DNA from 2 places in the Bacillus sp. S10(2024) genome. Region 2 is predicted to be linked to the other one. Evidence: predicted binding sites of a transcription regulator. Region 2 holds the regulator's gene; the other holds the start of a gene.
The links. The regulator LexA, encoded in region 2, represses DNA repair genes until DNA is damaged. The targets are predictions, from matches to a motif close to CGAACATATGTTCG.
Positions count from the first base shown of each region.

Region 1: the regulator LexA is predicted to act here: its motif matches at 6,322-6,335, upstream of recN (DNA repair protein RecN).

Region 1 is NZ_JBFLUR010000002.1:167,250-177,332, reverse strand. Features, by position in the region: gene AB1280_RS01010 (DUF2627 domain-containing protein) at 1-21, shown strand, start outside; gene AB1280_RS01005 (glycerophosphodiester phosphodiesterase) at 260-988, opposite strand; gene AB1280_RS01000 (YycC family protein) at 1,552-1,698, shown strand; gene spo0A (sporulation transcription factor Spo0A) at 1,900-2,694, opposite strand; gene spoIVB (SpoIVB peptidase) at 3,040-4,341, opposite strand; gene recN (DNA repair protein RecN) at 4,461-6,200, opposite strand; gene argR (arginine repressor ArgR) at 6,480-6,929, opposite strand; gene AB1280_RS00975 (TlyA family RNA methyltransferase) at 7,085-7,924, opposite strand; gene dxs (1-deoxy-D-xylulose-5-phosphate synthase) at 7,928-9,820, opposite strand.
Region 2 is NZ_JBFLUR010000002.1:667,776-677,858, reverse strand. Features, by position in the region: gene AB1280_RS03485 (hypothetical protein) at 724-879, shown strand; gene AB1280_RS03480 (DUF6973 domain-containing protein) at 895-1,437, shown strand; gene AB1280_RS03475 (hypothetical protein) at 1,492-1,884, shown strand; gene AB1280_RS03470 (MerR family transcriptional regulator) at 2,252-2,989, opposite strand; gene AB1280_RS03465 (bifunctional metallophosphatase/5'-nucleotidase) at 3,138-4,721, shown strand; gene AB1280_RS03460 (DUF896 domain-containing protein) at 4,767-5,006, opposite strand; gene AB1280_RS03455 (YneB family resolvase-like protein) at 5,052-5,708, opposite strand; gene lexA (transcriptional repressor LexA) at 5,850-6,470, shown strand; gene AB1280_RS03445 (DUF4097 family beta strand repeat-containing protein) at 6,495-7,313, opposite strand; gene AB1280_RS03440 (DUF1700 domain-containing protein) at 7,319-7,864, opposite strand; gene AB1280_RS03435 (PadR family transcriptional regulator) at 7,868-8,179, opposite strand; gene AB1280_RS03430 (peptidoglycan-N-acetylglucosamine deacetylase) at 8,404-9,231, shown strand; gene AB1280_RS03425 (ABC transporter ATP-binding protein) at 9,308-10,083, opposite strand, start outside.

The DNA.
Region 1 (10,083 bases), 500 kb from region 2:
CAAGCTCGATTTCGAAGATAAAGTGAAACTTCCATTCGAAGGTGCTTTTCCTTCGAATGGTTAGTTGAACCAATCGGCTTTTACGGACGGTTATTTTCCGCTTCTCTCCATCTTGAGGCGAGATCTTACCGCCCACGAATAGCGGGATAAAGTGAAACTTCCATCAGCGGGTGTTTTTCTCCCAATTCTCTTTTTTTCTTCTCTTTAAGTCTCAGTATTGTTTCCCATAAAAAAACGAGCCCCCTCATAAAGAAAGGACTCATTTTACACCTTGCATTATCTTTTTCACACACTCTGGATAGTCTGTAATAACAGCCGTCACATTCATCTTTAAAAATTTCCTTATTGCTTCTTCATCATTAATTGTATACGGACGCACAAATACACCATTTTCCATCGTTAACTCTACAATTCCATCCGAAATATACCGGTAGTTTGGATGAATAGCACTCGCTCCCATCTTTTTCGCGTAAGCCCACGGGCTATGCAATCCATCCTTGTATAAAATTGCCGTTTCAATATCAGGAGCCATCCTATGACACTTTTTCATACTATAATGATTAAAAGAAGATAGAATCGTTCGCTCCTCCATACTATATTTTCGAATAAGAGTAATTACCTCTTCTTCTAAACCAAGGTACGGCACTTTATTATTCTTAAATTCAATATTCAGAAAAAGGTTGTTTGTTTTCAGCCACTCTAACACTTCTTCCAACAAAGGAACGTGCTGCGCACCGACCTTATCATAAAATGTATAACTCGCATCTAACGCACGTAAATCTGCATATACATAATTTCGAACAGGCCCCTTTCCATTAGTCGTTCGATTTACAGTCTCATCATGAATGACAACAATTTTGTTATCTTTTGTGAAATGCACATCTAATTCAATCCCATCAGCCCCAAATTTCTCTGCCGCCCGAAAAGAAACCATCGTATTTTCCGGATACGTTCCAGCAGCTCCGCGGTGCCCAAAAATAAGCGTCATCTTCTCACCTCAAATTTTATCCCTCTATTCGCGGGCAGGAAATACTCCCACCTCCAAATTCGGCGAAATCATTGTCCATTTCCACATTTCTTTGTTGTCCAGCTCTAGCAGCTAGAACCCTCCGGTCGTTCCGTCCCCTTGGACGAGGAAAAAAGTACCTCTCCGCCTTATGCGTGGGCGTCCTGCGATTCTGAGCGAGCCGCTTCCGCTTTTCTTAAGAAGTTAGGCGGGAGATAAACTGCTGGCATGCGCCCGATTGGTGAGAGCTAATAATCAGCGGGGATGAAAAAACCCCCTACTGATTAAAGTTTCACTTTATCTCACTTTAAAAGTTAACAAAAAATCATTGCAGGTTGTAAATCAAACTATATATTTTTCAAGATATAAATCGCTGCTATGTAGAATACAAAATGCATGCGGCAGGCTTCTACTCGTAACCAGTTGCTCATTTATGTCGTTTTTTCAACTTGCATTTACATAATCATACGACCTGTTATCATCCCCCCCTCTCCACTTATGCTCATTTCACTTTATGTTATACTATACAAAAAGGAGGTACTTTTATGAGACCATTACAACTTTCACCAGAGACAGCTATTAAGTTATCAAAAGCTCTCGGTGTTCCACTTGAACAGCTTATGCATATGCCTCAGCATATTTTAATTCAAAAACTCGTTGAATTAGAAAAACAAAATCAAGAGAAAGAATAGGCAGTCCTGTTGTGTACAGGACTTTTCTTATAACGCTTTAATTTGCTAAAACAAAAAATGAACATTCCTTTCATGACAGTTATCTAAAACTCCCAAAAAGAATGTTCATCGGTTTGTATATCAATCATTTATTGATTAAGCAAGCGTTATGCGCACTTTTCTTTCATAAGCAAAACTACTCATTAATTCCTACTGTTATTTTTAACTCGCTTTATGTTCAAGCCTTAACTTATCCGCCACCATCGCGATGAATTCGGAATTCGTAGGTTTTGCTTTTGACATGGATACTGTATAGCCAAATAAAGAAGAAATGGACTCAATATTCCCACGGCTCCAAGCAACTTCAATCGCATGACGAATTGCACGTTCTACACGACTTGCTGTTGTATTATATTTCTTTGCGATATCAGGATATAGTACTTTTGTAATTGATCCAAGCAATTCAATGTCGTTATAGACCATAGAAATTGCCTCGCGCAAATACATGTATCCTTTAATATGGGCTGGTACACCAATTTCATGAATGATACTCGTAATGCTTGCATCTAAATTTTTCGGTTTTCCATCAGATGTTGTTACAGAACGAAAAGCTGATAGCGGTCGTTTAATGGTAGCGCTTGATTTTCCGCTAACTTGACGAATATGACTCGTTAAATTTTCCATATCAAATGGTTTTAAGATAAAATATGACGCCCCCAAATCAACAGCCTTTTTCGTCACATCCTCCTGTCCAAACGCTGTTAACATAATTACATTCGGTTGTTTAAAACGATCAATATGACGCATTTTTTCTAGTACTGCGAGACCATCTAAATGCGGCATAATAATATCGAGAACAAGTACATCTGGTTGTCTTTCTTTTAATAAATTTAAGCACTCTTGACCATTATACGCTACACCAATTACTTCCATATCATCCTGAGCAGCAACATAACTCTCTAACATAGATACAAGTTCTTTATTATCATCCACGAGACACACTTTAATTTTCTCCACAGCTTTTCCTCCCTAACTAATGATTTCTCCCGGCAGAAAGTATTACCTTCTAGACTACATGAATTGTTCGACAATTATGTGAAAATCCCCTTTAAAACTTTCTTAAATTCCGAAAAAATCACAAAAAAAGATTTTTATCGTCCATTTCTTAGTGTTCTTTTACATATTCCATCATATGATTACAGCCGAATATGCATGCTCTACTTTTATTTTACAACAAAAAACACCCGTTGCGAATCTTTTGTAACATTTCAACGGCTTTACAAGAAATTTTTTATCAATCAGGAGATTTCTTCTCTTCCCAACTTTAAAAAACAAACAAAAAAAACAAGCTGAATACAAAGTTCAGCTTGCTTTTTTCTGATCTGTATAAATATTGATCCCTGCTTCATGTAGCATCCACTCAATATGAACACCATATCCAGATGTTGGATCATTTACGAATACGTGCGTTACAGCCCCAACTAATTTTCCATCTTGTACAATTGGACTACCACTCATTCCTTGTACGATTCCACCTGTTTTTTCTAATAAGCGTTTATCTGTAATCTTTACAACCATTCCTTTTGTTGCAGGAAACTTTTGCGGAACTGTACTTACAATTTCTATATCGAACGCTTCTACTTTATCTTGATCGATAACTGTCAAGATTTTCGCAGGTCCTTCTTTCACTTGATGAGAAAGGGCAATCGGAAGCGCTTCATCCATAATTCCATTTTTCATTTCTGTATTTAACTTACCAAAAATACCAAATGGACTATTCGTTGTAATATTACCAACAACTTCATGATCTGGTGAAAATCTTGCTAATTTCTCACCTGGATCTCCATTGCTCCCACGTTCAATAGATGTTACTGTCGAACGAACGATTTGTCCATCTTCAACTTGAATTGGTTTTTTCGTATCATTGTCAGAAATCACATGACCGAGCGCGCCGTATTTCATTGATTCTGGATGAATGAATGTCATCGTTCCAATACCTGCAGCTGAGTCACGAATGTACAACCCAATTCGATACGACTGTTCTCCACCATCTTTTTGTGGAGTTAATTTTGTTCGAATATATTTTCCCTCTCTTAGCAAAACAAGATTAAGCGATTCCCCTGTTTTCCCGCTATTATGAATAAATGGTGCAATATCACTCATTCGTTCAATTGTTTTACCATTTATTTCAGTAATCATATCCCCTACTTGTACACCTGCGAGCTCACCTGGAGATACTTTTCCTTTTTCTGTTTGAATTAAATGATGTCCTACAACAAGTACCCCTTTTGCATTTAATTTCACACCAATTGATTGTCCACCTGGAATTACTTTGAAATCTTTTAGTACTTTCACATTTACTTTTTTCACAGGTAATCCTGCAAGCTCATAAACCATATCAGCTTCTCCACTTTGATGTGCATTTACTGAAATTGTTTTTTCACTAGCAAGCCCAGAAGCAATCGTAAAAATTGTTTCATCAGTTGATTTTGTTTGAAATACAGGCAAAGAAGATACTTTTGAATCTTGATTTTGAAATATAACAAGTTGCTTTGGAAATGAAATAAACTCACGAAGTGGTTTATAACACCCAATAAAGACAAGTGAAACAAGGAGACAAATCCCTATGATTTTTCGAAATTGCTCTAATTTCAAACTTTTCACTCTCCTCGCTCCTAACCCACATTCAGCCAAGCGGCTTCATTTTTTAATGTCTCCTTGCTATCATCTCTTTATAACCGGAAGAATTAAGAAATCATTACTGTTAACAAAAAAGCTATCCATTACTGGATAGCTTCTGCTGCTTGTTTAAAACAACGCGCCTGCGAAAGCAACTCTCTTGCATGCTCCGTTGTTAAGTCAGTAATTTCCACACCAGAAATCATACGAGCAATTTCAGTTACCTTTTCATCTTGACTGAGTACAGTAACAGATGTAACCGTGCGTTCATTCGCAATTTGTTTACGAATAAATAAATGAGAATCTGCCATGGATGCAACTTGTGGTAAATGTGTAATACATAGCACTTGTGAATTGACAGAAACGCGATAAATCTTTTCAGCAATCGCTTGCGCAACACGTCCGCTTACTCCGGTGTCTACCTCATCGAAAATAACAGAGGCAACTCCTTGATGTTTAGAGAAAATACTCTTTAACGCCAATATAATACGGGATAATTCCCCTCCTGAAGCTACTTTAGAAAGTGGCTTTAACGGTTCTCCTGGGTTCGTGGAAATATAAAATTCTACATTGTCATACCCATTATATGTCATTTTGACAGGAGCTCCCTCAACAAGAGGATCGTCAATTGTTCCTTCTTTTTTCTTTAGCATTACTTCGAATTTTGTTTTTTCCATGTACAGCTCTTTTAATTCTTGATGAATGGCCGTTGTTAATCGATTCGCAAGATCATGACGCAAATCACTTAGTAACGTCGCCTCTTTCACTATAAGCTGTTCGATTTCTTTTAGTTTCTTTTTCGTCGTTTCAATGTGTACATCTTTATTTTCAATCGTAAATATCTCTTTTTCAATTTCATCCGCATACGCTAAAATCTCTTCTACAGTATTTCCATATTTACGCTTTAACATACGAATTTCATTTAAACGTGTTTCAATTTCATCTAAACGATTTGGATCGTACTCCATCATATCTAATTTTTCACGGAGCTGATAAGCTACTTCTTCTAATAAATAATAACTATTTGCAATCGCATCGTAATTTTCTTGATATGCAATATCCAAATCCGTAATGCTCTCCATTTGATTCATTGCATTTCGAACATGATCTAAACCAGAACGTTCTTCCGTTAATGAACGATACGAATCACTCAATACCTTATAAATTTTTTCGAAGTTCGAAATCTTCAATCGTTCTTCTAATAAATTTTGCTCTTCATCTATTTTCAAGTCCGCATTTCGAATCTCTTCATGTTGAAATTGAATTAAATCTAGACGATGTGCCATTTGTTGCTCATTCTCTGTTAAAGAGTGCAATTGTCTTTTTAATTGCTCATATTCCCTATACACATTTTGATATTTTTCTAACTGAACTAAAATATGATCTCCCTCAAAATGATCAAGCATAAATAAATGGCGGTCTTCATTCATCAAATCTTGCGTTTCATGCTGTCCATGAATATCGACAAGCGTTTTCCCTATTTCCTTTAACGTACTCAATGTAACAAGCTTTCCATTGACACGGCATACACTTTTTCCACTGACAGAGATATCCCGTTTTAAAATGATCATGCCATCTTCAATTTCAATATCAAGTTCTTCTGCTTTCATAGCACAAGGATGCTGTTCATCTTCAATATAAAATAAACCTTCAATTTCAGCTTTATCCGTCCCATAACGTACAAATTCCGCTGAGCCACGTCCCCCAACAAGAAGACTAATTGCATCAATAATAATGGATTTTCCAGCGCCCGTTTCACCACTTAATACAGTGAGCCCTTTTTGAAAAGAAATGTTTAATGATTCTATAATAGCAAAGTTTCTAATCGATAATTCCGATAACAATGCCTCATTCACCTCGTTATTTCATTCACACTCCGCATGGGAGGCTTAAACTATTTACACATACATTCTTCCGTTACTTCTTTTTGATGGAGAATATGTTATGTAACCTGCTTCATTGTACCAAACATTTGTTTTTACGGTCAATGCAGCAATAATGATATTCTTATCTGGAAATATACATTTTCACATGCTATTCTATGATTTTTATGTCTCCATAACAAAAATATCTTGTTTGCTTATTTACTCTTCTGAGTAATAAAACAAACAAGATTCTTTTTGTTACAGCATATTTAAAAAGCGATTCGATACAACTCCTGTATCTTCAGGTGTACGGCAAATAATTAAACACGTATCATCACCGCAAATTGTGCCAATAATTTCATCCCATTCTAAATGATCTATCAGCGCACCGAGAGCATGTGCATTACCTGGTAATGTCTTTAACACAAGCATATGACCAGCTGTATCTAATTTAACAAACGAATCAACCAGATTGCGTTTTAATTTTTGAAGTGGATTAAAACGTTGATCAGCTGGTAAGCTATATTTATAGCGTCCATCATGAAGTGGTACCTTCACTAAGTGTAATTCTTTAATATCTCGTGATACCGTTGCTTGTGTTACATTAAAACCTTCGTTACGTAAAATATCCACTAGCTCGTCTTGTGTTTCAATTTCTTTATTTGCAATAATTTCTCGAATTTTAATATGGCGCTGCCCTTTATTCATATTTTTGCACCTCGCACTATCTCTTACCGTAGTTTTACCATTGTTATACTTCACTTATTTATGTTAACGTATAATCGGCTACTTGTACATAATTGTTTTTACAATCGTTATACAATTCTAACTTTCTATATGAGTAAAAAGAGGAATAACAATTGTTATTCCTCTTTTCCTTTTTGTTTCAAGGCTTCATGAGCTTCTTTCACAATTTCCTCCGCTTGAACAGGTGATTGATTTTCTCCCCGCTCACGCTCACCATACCATTTTAAATGTATTAAAAATTCAATGTTCCCGTCTCCGCCTGTAATTGGAGAAAATGTTAAGTTTTGAACATCGTAACCTTCTGCTAGCGCAAAATCGACAATCATTTCTATAACTGCTTCATGTACTTTACGGTCCCGAACAATTCCCTTTTTCCCCACTTGATCTCGCCCAGCTTCAAATTGCGGCTTAATAAGTGCTGCAACTTCACCATCAGGTGTTAACATCGTTTTCAATACAGGTAAAATTAATTTCAAAGATATAAACGATACATCAATGCTTGCAAATTGCGGTAATCCTTTTTGCAAATCAGCAGGTGTTACATAGCGAAAATTCGTCCGCTCCATTACGACAACACGCTCGTCCTGTCTTAATTTCCATGCAAGTTGGTTATACCCTACATCTAAAGCGTATGAAAGCTTCGCACCATTTTGCAAGGCACAATCCGTAAATCCACCCGTTGATGAACCAATATCCAGCATAATTTTATCTTGCAAATCTATATGAAATATCTCTAACGCCTTTTCTAATTTATATCCACCACGGCTTACATACCGCATTACTTGCCCTTTTAATGTAATTTCTGTATCTTGCGGTATTTTTTCACCAGGTTTATCTAAACGCATTTCATTTGCATATACAAGCCCTGCCATAACGGCACGCTTCGCCTTTTCTCTTGTTTCAACAAGTCCTCGTTCTACTAATAGTACATCTACTCGTTCTTTTTTTCCGCTCATTTGTTACGCCCTTTTTTGTTTTAATGGAATCATTGTACAAATACGTTCAACAACAGCATCTGTTGTTAAACCAATTTCTTCGAGAAGTTTAGAGACACTGCCATGTTCAATGAAATGATCTGGAATACCCATACACTCAATTAGCGCATTATGATATCCATGTTCACTAGCGAACTCTAACACACCAGAACCAAATCCTCCAATTAAACAAGCCTCTTCAATTGTTAAAATTGGCATATTCTTTCCTAATAACTCATGCAAGTATGCTTCGTCCATTGGCTTAATAAAGCGGGCATTTACAACCTTTACAGAAATCCCTTTCTTCTCAAGGGACTCTGCCGCTTCCATGGCCATTGGAATTGTCGTACCAAATGTTAAAATCGCTACTTGTGATCCTTCACGAAGCGTTTCCCATGTACCGATTGGAATTTCTTTAAACTCTTCATCCATAGGCACACCAAGTCCATTTCCACGCGCGTAACGAAGCGCAATTGGTCCATCTTCGTAATTGATTGCTGTATATACCATATGTTGACCTTCGTTTTCATCTTTTGGCATCATCAAAACGATATTCGGAAGATGACGTAAAAATGCGATATCAAATATACCTTGATGCGTTTCTCCGTCAGCTCCTACTAATCCTGCTCGATCAATCCCGAAAAAGACATTTAAATTTTGGCGACATACGTCATGAACAACTTGATCATAAGCGCGTTGTAAAAATGTAGAATAAATCGCTAAAAACGGCTTCATGCCTTGCGTTGCTAAACCAGCTGCCATTGTTACTGCATGCTGCTCAGCAATCCCTACATCAAACATACGATTAGGAAATTCTTTTGCAAATTTTTCAAGCTTCGACCCAACCGGCATTGCTGGCGTCACAGCAACGACACGCTGATCATTCTTCGCTAATTTACGAACCGCTTCACTAACAACGGCACTCCATGCCGGTGCAGCTTCTTTTGGCTTTACGAAATCACCAGACTCAATTTTGTACGGTCCTGTACCATGCCAAGTTCCAATTACATCACTTTCAGCTGGCTTATAGCCTTTTCCTTTTTTCGTAATGACATGAACAAGAACAGGTCCTTTCGTTTTCTTGGCATATTGAAGATTTTCAAATAAACTTTCATAATCATGTCCATCAACAGGCCCTAAATATGTAAAGCCTAACTCTTCAAAAAACACACCCGAAACGAGTAAATACTTTAAGCTATCTTTTACTTTTTCGGCCGTTGCAGCTACTTTACCACCGACAGCTGGGATTTTTTTCAATAAGTATTCTAGTTCATCTTTTACCCATTGATATTTCCCTGCTGTACGCAAACGTCCAAGTACGTTATGCAATGCACCAACGTTTGGGGCAATCGACATTTCATTATCGTTTAAGATAACCGTCATATCTGTTTGTTCATGTCCAATATGATTGAGTGCCTCAAGTGCCATACCACCTGTTAATGCACCATCACCAATAATAGGAACAATGTACTCTTTCGTTTTCTTTAAATCACGAGCAAGTGCCATTCCCATGGCAGCAGATAAGGAAGTAGAACTATGTCCCGTTTCCCATACATCATGTTCACTTTCACAACGCTTTGGAAAACCACATAAACCTTTATATTGTCTCAATGTGCCAAATTCCTTTGCACGTCCCGTTAAAATTTTATGTACATAGGATTGATGTCCTACATCCCATAAAAATTTATCTCTTGGACTATCAAATATTTTATGCAAAGCAATTGTGAGTTCTACTACACCTAGATTTGGAGCAATATGTCCACCTGTTTGAGAAAGCTCTTCAATTAAAAACTTTCGAATATCTTCACTTAAAGCTTCTAGCTCGCTTATAGACATATCCTTCAAAAAATTAGGATTTTGAATTTGCGTCAGATCCACCAGGATCACTCACTTTCGTTTCATAATCTTTCATCATGTCAACTACTATACATCCGTAAAATATAGTTGCACTTAATTGTATTACAAAAATCAAGCATATTCTTTATTTTATCCCGCCTTAACTGGGATAAAGAAAACCCCACTGTTGGAAGTTTCACTTTATACGATGAAAAAAGAGCCGCTAACACAAAGTGATAACGGCAATGTAATCTACGTATATTTTTGCCAAAAAAAGAAAAGAAAAACCTTTGTCTACATTTATA
Region 2 (10,083 bases):
GGAAAGGTGGTTCAAATCATACCTTTCTCTTCACAAAAGAATAATTCTTAACAAGTCAATTTAATTTAATTGAATAAAATACAATAGTTAAAGAAATTTAGAGTGATATGAATAAAGTAGAAGATAAACAAATATGTAATTCTTATAAACTTTATCAATAACAATCTTCACTTTAAGAATTTTAGGTTAAATCATTTTTTAAGCAGGATACCACATCTCTAATTAAACATAACAAATCTGAAAACTGTGTCTATCTTCACCAATAATTCTATAGTTGGGCATTTCTTTCCATACATCCCTCCTTATTTTTTACAAATAAAATATACCACATTTACATAAAATGGTTATTGAGAAATATTAGGGATATTTGAAGTATCGCCACATCTCTATCAAGCTAAAGTGAATTTGTATTCAAAAAATGAAAAAAAGTCTATAAAAAAAGAGCTGACTCACAAAAGCCAGCCCTCTTCATTATCTAAGCCAATTTACATAAAATTTATCAAGTTTACACCAATTGGGTGACAAGCAAATAAGCGACCGTTCTTTATTTCTTACATCTGTGGAATAGAAATATTTTTTAACCCACTAAAAATACTATCTTTTCAAAAAAGGAAAATTTTACTTGAAAAAAATATATTTAGAATATAAAATATTTTCGCGATTATAAAATATCAAGGGGGATACTATGTTAAAAAAATAGGAATTACAGTAGGAGCAGTATCTATGTTTTTATCATTAGGAGCCGTTACTAATAATGTTTATGCTGAAACTAATGAACCGTCTTTAAGTGAACAACAAATACAGTTTGAGGCAGAACAAATTGAGAAACAATTAAACCAAGAGATGCAAGAATTATTCAAAATTTATTCAGAAGGATAATTCTGAATAATTAAATTGAATGAAGAAGATGTTAATCAGTTATTAGACTATATAGAAGATATCGATAATTCCACAAAACCAAATGAAGATAAAACTGTACAAATTTTTAATAAAGCACTTGAAATATCCGAAGAAAATGGTAATGGCTCTAAAGTTAGGTACAGCTATTACTATCCAAAGTTAACACTTCAAGAACTATACTTGGTTAAAGAATATCCATGGGCAATACCTATAGTTAATGAAACAAAGAATTGGGCATTAACTATGTCAAAACAAATGTATCCACATGATGAAGGATATTGGGATCATCAAGATACTTTTAGACATGCTCATTGGAACGAACACATGGCGCATCGAATTGGACAAGATTTAACTGCTAAATTTGCTACTGCCCATGAATCAACTAGTAGTGGAAATGATAAAGCGATGGATTTACACAATAATGCTGCCGGAAGAGCGCATGCTGGTGAAGAACATGATAAATTAAGACAATTAGCAAGATGGGGTTATTTGAGAGTATTTGAGGGAAATGGAAACTTAAGACCTACTTGGTATTAAATTCTTTTTTATCTTTCAGACTAAAAAATTATAAACAAGAAAAGAGTATACATGATGAAAAAAAACAAATGGTTTTATACAATTTTAGCAATATTAAGTATCTCGACTATAGGAATATTGTATTTTGTATTTTTTAATCATGGTTTTGATATTACAATAAACAATAAAACAAATCGAGATATTGAAAATCTCACAATTACTGATGGTCGTAGACTTCAAAAATTTAAAATACCCACTATTCATTCCAATAAACAATATAAAACTAAAATTAAGTTAAAAGATGTAGGAGAAAATAGTTTAACATTAAATTATCAAGATAATAATAAAAAAATACATAAAGTAATTATTTTTGGTTATTTTGAAGGAAGAGGAAAAGGAGCAATAGATATCGTTATTAAGTCTATTCGTCAAGATGGAACGTTAGACATACAAATAAAGCAAAAGTAGCTAAATGGGTTCACCAAACGTGCCTATACATTGAATTAAGAATTATCATATTTAAAGGACGTTTGTTAGGTCTATATCTAATGCTACACGCTTGATAAGTAGAATCTTAAAACCGGTATTATGCGCCTTATCTAAAAGCAGATAATAGACTAGAATCGTAAAGTAGAAAAACCTTCTTACATGAGAGTGCTTTCTACTTTATTCATTTTATATAATACTCGCTTTCTTTACTTATCGTTTCGAACAAAATATTTTGTCTAACAATTTACAGCCTTACAACTACACAGTTCAGCTTCTCCGCACTCGACCAAAAAGGCCCCTATTCTCCATTTGGAGAATAGGGCCTCTTAAATTACACGCATACATCTTACTTCTTATTACGACGATCTGCATACACTACCATCGCATCCCGCATAAACTTCGCTAACCCTTCACCGAATTGGTCAATATTTTTTGTAAATCGTTCATCATCAACATACATTTGTCCTAAACCTTTAAACGCATCCAATGAGTAATGACCAAAATTCTGCAAGTAGGTATACCATTCTTGAATTGCTTCTTGAGCCTGTTCTGATTCAGGTGAACCATCACGAAGTGCCGCAAGCTTCCTATAAATTGCATTATATTCTTCCTGTTTCTCTTTCGTCATACTGCTTGCTGTTTTATTAGCCTTGTCGACCGCTTCATTTCCCCATCTTCCACGTGCTTCTTGCTCATATGGATTTTGACTAAAATCAAAGCCCTCAAATTTTTCTTTGTTTGTCATTTGAATTTCTCCCTTCGAGTGTTGAATCGTCTTATCAATCGTCGCAATCACTTTATCTAATCTAGAACGCTTCTCAAGCAACATTTTACGATGTAAAACAAGCGCCTCTTGTCGATCAAATGAAGGATTATTGATAATGTCTTTAATTTTCTTTAAAGGAAAGCCAAGTTCTTTAAAAAATAGAATTTGCTGCAATGTCTCCAGATTATCATCGGAATAAAGGCGATAACCTGATTCAGTCGTCTCCTCCGGGGTTAATAACCCAATTTCATCATAATGATGCAGTGTGCGCACACTAATACCGACTAAATCTGCTACTTCTTTCACTCTCATTATCATTGTTTTGCCCTCCCTTAGTACATACAATAAAGTATAACGTAGCGTGAGAGTCAACACGAAAGGATAAAAAAATTCTAAATCCGCAGTTGCACATATGTTTACTTCAAAATTAACTGTGTAAGGGTTTTATAAAAGAAGGGTGATAACATTGAATCAAAATACCATTGTAAATGTAGCTATTTTATTAACGAGTGACATTCATGGTGCAGTTTACCCAATTCACTATCAAAATAACGAAAAGGAAGAACTTGGACTAGCAAAGGTTGCAACGCGCATTGCACAGGAACGCGCTCAAAATGAACATGTACTCGTTATTGATAACGGTGATTTCATACAAGGAACTCCGTTTACTTATTACTACTCCAAATACATGCAGCATGAAGAAAATCCAATGTCGATTATCGCCAATCATATCGGTTATGATGCAGCGATTATTGGAAATCACGAATTTAACTATGGGATGAACCTATTAAACAAAGCTGTTGCTCATGCAAATATGCCCTATCTAGCCGCTAATATTATTAATAAGCAAACAAGGAAACCGTACTTTGGAAAGCCATATATAATTAAACATATACATCCAAATATAAAAATTGCTGTTTTAGGAGTAACAACACATTACATTCCAAATTGGGAACAGCCGCAGCATATAAAAGATGTAATATTCGAAAATGCACTCGAAACAACAAAGCGGTGGGTTTTGTATATTCAAAAACAAGAGCAACCGGATTTACTCATTGTAGCCTACCACGGCGGTTTTGAATGTGATTTACAAACGGGAGAACCAACAGAGATTATAACAGGGGAAAATCAAGGATATGCAATGTGCCAAGAAATTGGAGGAATTGATATATTATTAACTGGACATCAACATCGCTATATTGCTCATACAAAAGTAAATGGTGTACCAGTTCTACAAACTGGGTCCAACGGTCGTTCATTAGGGAAAGTCCACGTCACTTTAAAAAAGAATCAAAATCAGTGGATTATTAAAGAATGTCATTCTGAATTATTGCCTACCGAAGGCATTCCAGCAGATGAGACAGTACTTTCACTTGTATCAATATATGAGCAACAAACACAAGAATGGTTAGATAAGCCAATCGGCACTATTACTGGTGATATGTTGATTCACGATGCGATGCAATCTCGTTTACAAGATTGCGCCTTTATCGAATTTATAAATAAAGTACAGATGGATGCAGCAGAAGTCAATATTTCTTGTACTAGTCTGTTTCATAATGAATCATCCGGCTTTCCCAACCACATTACAATGAGAGATATTGTTTCGAATTATATTTATCCAAATACATTAAAAGTTGTTCGTGTTACAGGAAAAGATATAAAAGAAGCACTTGAGCTAACTGCTGAATATTTCTCGTTAGATACAGATGGAAATATCATTGTAAACCCTGCATATATCGAACCAAAAACACAGCATTATAATTACGATATGTGGGAAGGAATTTCATACATATTAAACATTTCAAAACCAGTTGGGGAAAAAGTTGTTTCCTTGCAATATGAAGGGGCTCCTATTAACTTGCATCAAGAGTATGACGTTGTCATGAACAATTATCGTGCAAGCGGCGGCGGAAATTATGTTATGTTTCAAAATAAGCCCATTATAAAAGATATATCAATTGATATGTCTGAGCTCATTGCCAATTACATACTAGAACGAAAAACAATCAAAGCGACAATTAATCATAATTGGAAAGTTGTTAAATAACAAATTTTCCTATCAAACTAAAAAAAGATGGGCTGCGCCCATCTTTTAATTTAACTTTGCTTTATCTTGTTTTTTTAATTCTTTTAACTTCTTCGGCGTAACGTCTTTACCTTCTTCGTTAACGACTTTGATTGCTTTCAATTCGTTTAACATATTTTGACGAAAACCTTTTAAATATTGTTCACGGAGCGATTGACGCTCACGTTGCTCTTCTTCCGTTAAACCTTCTGTTTTTGCTTTTTTCGCTAAGAAATTAATGCGTTCAATGAGTTCGTGACTTAGCATCTCGAATCCCCTTTCTACTAAAAACTGATTATTATCATACAACAGTTACTCTTGTTTATCAAGCAATTGCTTCGTATACTCTACATATCGGCGATGTACCGTAGCTTTTGATACATTATGACCAAAACCACGGAGCGTTGCTGCAATTTCTTCAAATGTTAACTCATTACGGCGCAGACGAACAATCTCTTCAATAGGTACCTCTTTTTTCTCACGACCTGTGCTTAAATGTCGATTCTTTAAGTTTTTTTCGGGCCGAAATCCATTTTCTACAGCTCGTTTCATTCCTCGTTTAATCTTTAAATTATGAATCTTTCTCTGGTATTCTTCTACTATACCAATAATATCAAGCACCATTGAATCTGAATCAGAAAGCTGTAATTCGCCATTATGTGCATGTGTATATACTTTAATCCTTTCTTTATTCAAACAATGCATTAAAGCGATTTTCGCATTTCCTCTTCCAAGACGCGTTTCATCTTGAATAAGGAGCACATCAACATGTTCATCACGAATGGTATCTAACACTTCCAAAATACCATCTCGTTCTATGCTATATCCGCTCGCTTTCTCTTCTACTACTTTAACAACGTTCATTTCATACAGCTTAGCTAAATGCAATAATTCATCTTTTTGGCGTACTAATGATGTTTCCTGCGCTTCTTTCGTTGTGCTTACACGTGCATAAATAATCGCATTCATTTCATACCCTCTTCTCTATCTCACTTCTTACATCATAGTGTACCATAAATCCCGCTTTCGTTCGAACTTACGTTTGTAGAATGTTTTCTTGCATGTTATAATAAAAACAAGAAAATTTATAGAAAACGAGGTGTGAAAAACATGGAGAAGTTAACGAAACGGCAACAAGACATTCTCGACTTCATTAAACAAAAAGTTCAAGAAAAAGGTTATCCACCTTCCGTACGTGAAATCGGTCAAGCAGTCGGCCTTGCTTCTAGCTCTACTGTGCACGGACATTTATCTCGCTTAGAGGAAAAAGGATACATTCGCCGCGATCCAACAAAACCGAGAGCGATTGAAATTTTAGGAGACGACACTATCCAAGCAGATACGCAACCAGTCGTTCACGTACCGATTGTCGGAAAAGTTACAGCTGGTTTACCAATTACAGCAGTTGAAAGTGTAGAAGAACATTTTCCACTTCCGGCGAATCTCGTTTCGGGTTCAGATCAAGTATTTATGTTGCGCATTTCTGGAGACAGTATGATTGAAGCGGGAATTTTTGATGGAGACTTAGTTGTTGTTCGCCAGCAACAATCTGCATACAATGGTGAAATCGTTGTCGCTTTAACAGAAGACAACGAAGCTACGGTAAAACGTTTTTACAAAGAAAAAGATCATTTCCGCTTACAGCCTGAAAACTCTTCTTTAGAACCTATTATTTTAGATAACGTTTCTGTTATTGGAAAAGTAATTGGTGTCTATCGTCATTTACATTAAAAACAGACCAAATTTGGTCTGTTTTTAATTCGCCACAATTTTTACAGAACCCGCTGCTGTTTCCCCCTTAATCTGCACCTTTCCGTTACCTAAAGTAATTTCTTTATTTTCCTTCCCGAAAATTTGTACTTTTCCTGCATTAGAAGAACCTTTCACAACAGCATCTTTCGGCATTCCCTGCAACTGAATACTGACATCTCCTGCTGCCGACTCCGCCTCAACACTATACTCTGGATTATGCTGCGTTATCTCTACACTTCCTGCTGCCGCATCTGCACGCACTTTCCCTTCTACTTTATGAAGAACAACTTTTCCCGCGCTAGATGACACATTTACATTTTGCGCTTTCATTTCCTTCATTTCCACATCGCCCGCTGCTGAATGCACAGATATATCTTCACCTTGAATATTTTGCACATGAATCGTTCCTGCTGCTGTCTCTGCTTCAATTTTATTATATATGCGTTCAGGCACAATAACCGTTAAGCTTTCATCTTTCAAATCAAATGATAAAAAAGAAAAGTCAAATATATGTTTCTTGTTCGTTTTCACTTCCACTTGTAGCACTTCACCGTTTTCATTTACGTCTAATTTTCGCTTTTCCTGATTGCCACTATACCGAATTGCAAATAAATCAGTCTTACCTTTTTCAATCACAACATCTCCAACATCTATGTCAACATGAATGTTTTTAATTTGCTCATTTTTAAATTGTTTCTGTTCCAATTTCTTTGTTTCTGCTGTTCCATTCGCAGTTTTTATAAAAAAGGCTGAACTTGTAAAAAATAAACCGATTCCTCCAATCGCAATACAAATAATTGCTAGCAGCACAATTTTTCTCATCTTATCTACTCTCCTTTAATTACTTTTAAATTCCAATTGGCGTACTTAACAAAAAACCTTTTAAACCAAATCGTACAATAATACGCAGCAATCCCTAAAAGTAAACCAACACCGAAGAGTATAATAGAGGCAAATACATCCGATAAAATAAAAATTTGAGCGAAAACAATTTTCGCTAACAGAAGTAGCGGTGAGAAAACAAATACAGCACTAACTGACCAAAGCGTTAAAATAAGACTCCCGATTGCTACTAACGGACCTAACACAATAACCAAATTTAAAAAACTAAGTCCAATAATTGCTACAATTGCTCTTGCTACGTTAGAAAAAGTTGGATTATGCTTCACCTGCTCTATACGATGAGACGCTAACGTTTCCTTCGCAATTGTCTTAGGAGAACCAAGTGCTTTTATAATTTCTTCTTCGGTTTTCCCTTCTTCTATTCCAAATTGAAAATGTTCTCTGTAATCATATAAAATATCGTTTCGTTCTTCTTCTGGTAGTTTTCTAAGGTGTTCTGATAATTCTTGAAAAAATTCCTCTTTAGTCATTCTCTACACCTCTTCAATAATTTCTTGTACGCCTCTTGCAAAATCACGCCACTCTGTCACAAGTGCATAAAGCTGCTCTGTGCCTTGATTTGTTAACTGATAATATTTACGCGGAGGTCCTTCCGATGATTCCTTCAAATACGTCTGAAAGTACCCTTCTTTCGTTAAACGACGTAGCAAAGGATACACTGATCCTTCTGATATTAAAAATTTATTTGAAATTTGCTGAACTAATTCATAGCCATAGCAATCTCGTTTCTTTACAAGCGCAAGAACACAAAGCTCCAATACCCCTTTTTTAAATTGAACATTCAAAAGCAATACTCCTCTCCATCTAGTACTATTCAATGCAAGGTACCTTATTATTAATAATATATCATTTAGTATTGAATATTACAAGGTACTGTTCCGGTTTTTTCCAAAACAAAACAAATTTCCGCTCATCGAAGACTTCTCCATTCTTTCCTAATCAAACCGCAATTATTAACATATAAAAGTTTTAAAGAGATTGTTATCTTTTTTATGGAGGGATTTTAATGATGTACGATTTTTACCCAACTCAAATCGTAGTGCCTTGTCAATATGGTCCTTATTACAATATTCCATGTACCACTTCCTCTTTTAAAAATTTTTATCCTCTTGTTCAAAATAGATTTTATCCTTTACATTACGTGGAGACCGTTCCTATATTACAAAAAAGTCAGACAGTTAGGGGCTCATGGACTCCTTTTTCATGGGTAGAAAAATATGCATATGCGTTTGCAGGACCTTATAACAAGGCCGAAGTCGCTCTCACATTCGATGATGGTCCAGATCCCGTTTACACGCCTCAAGTATTAAATAAATTGAAAAAACATGGTGTAAAGGCGACTTTTTTTCTATTAGGAGAAAATGCTGAAAGATATCCCGAAGTTGTAAAACGCATCGTTAATGAAGGACATATCGTAGGAAATCATACTTATAATCATCCTAATTTAAATAAAATAGATGATAAGCAATATCATGAACAGATGTTAAAAACAGAAAAAATATTACAAAAGCTAACTGGATACTCCCCTAAATTCTTTCGTCCTCCTTACGGGATTATAAATGAAAATCAAATGAAATGGGCTACTGAACAGAACTTTATGATTATTCAATGGAGTGTAGATACATTAGATTGGAAAGGCTTAAATTCCCAGGAAATTACTAACAAAGTATTAGGGAATACTTTTCCTGGAAGTATCCTCTTACAACACACTGCACCAGGGGGGAAATTACAAGGTTCCGTAGACGCTCTTGACCGGTTTATTCCTGATCTCACATCTAATGGAGCACGGTTCGTAACTCTTCCAAAAATGTTTAATACTACAAAGCAAAGACTATAAAGTGAAATTTTCATCAGCGGGGAGCATTCCCCACTGATGAAAATCCCGCCAGCAGGTTTCCAAATAACTACTATCTCTAGACGCTAACTTCTACCTGATTTCCTAGCAACTTACTAAACATACCTCTTTCTTCTTTCGCCAATTGGATAAAGGCTCCTTTTTGAACGATTTCTCCCTTATCTAATACAATCACCTGGTCGGCATTACGTATCGTTGATAAACGGTGGGCAATAACGATAATGGTCATCTTTCCCTTTAATCTTTCTAGCGCAGCTTGAATTTTCGCTTCATTTTCCGTATCTAGGGCACTTGTAGCCTCATCTAAAACGAGAATCGAAGGTTTTCGTAAAATAGCACGCGCTAGCACAAGTCGTTGCCGTTCCCCTCCAGAAAGTCTAACTCCACGATCTCCAATGAATGTATCAAGCCCTTGCGGAAGCCTTTTTACAAATTCAGCTGCTGCTGAAAACTCCAGCGCCTCCCAAATTTGTTCTTCACTTGCATCCGGTTCAATCATTAGCAAATTTTCTCTTATACTTGCATTAAATAAAAATGGATCCTGTGGAACATAGCTAATAGATTTTCTTAATGACAATAAATTATCACTTGTAAGCGGAGTGCCATCTATTAATACTTGTCCTTTTTCTGGTTGCATGAGTCCCATTAAAATATCAATTAAGGTACTTTTTCCAGCTCCCGAACGACCGACAATAGCTGTCATGCAGTTGGAAGGTATCTGGAAATTAATATTTTGAAGAGCATATAAGGATTCCTTCGAATTGTAGCGAAAATTAATATTTCGACATTCAATCCCTTGTTCTATAGACAGTGGCTTTACATTTTTATATTGTC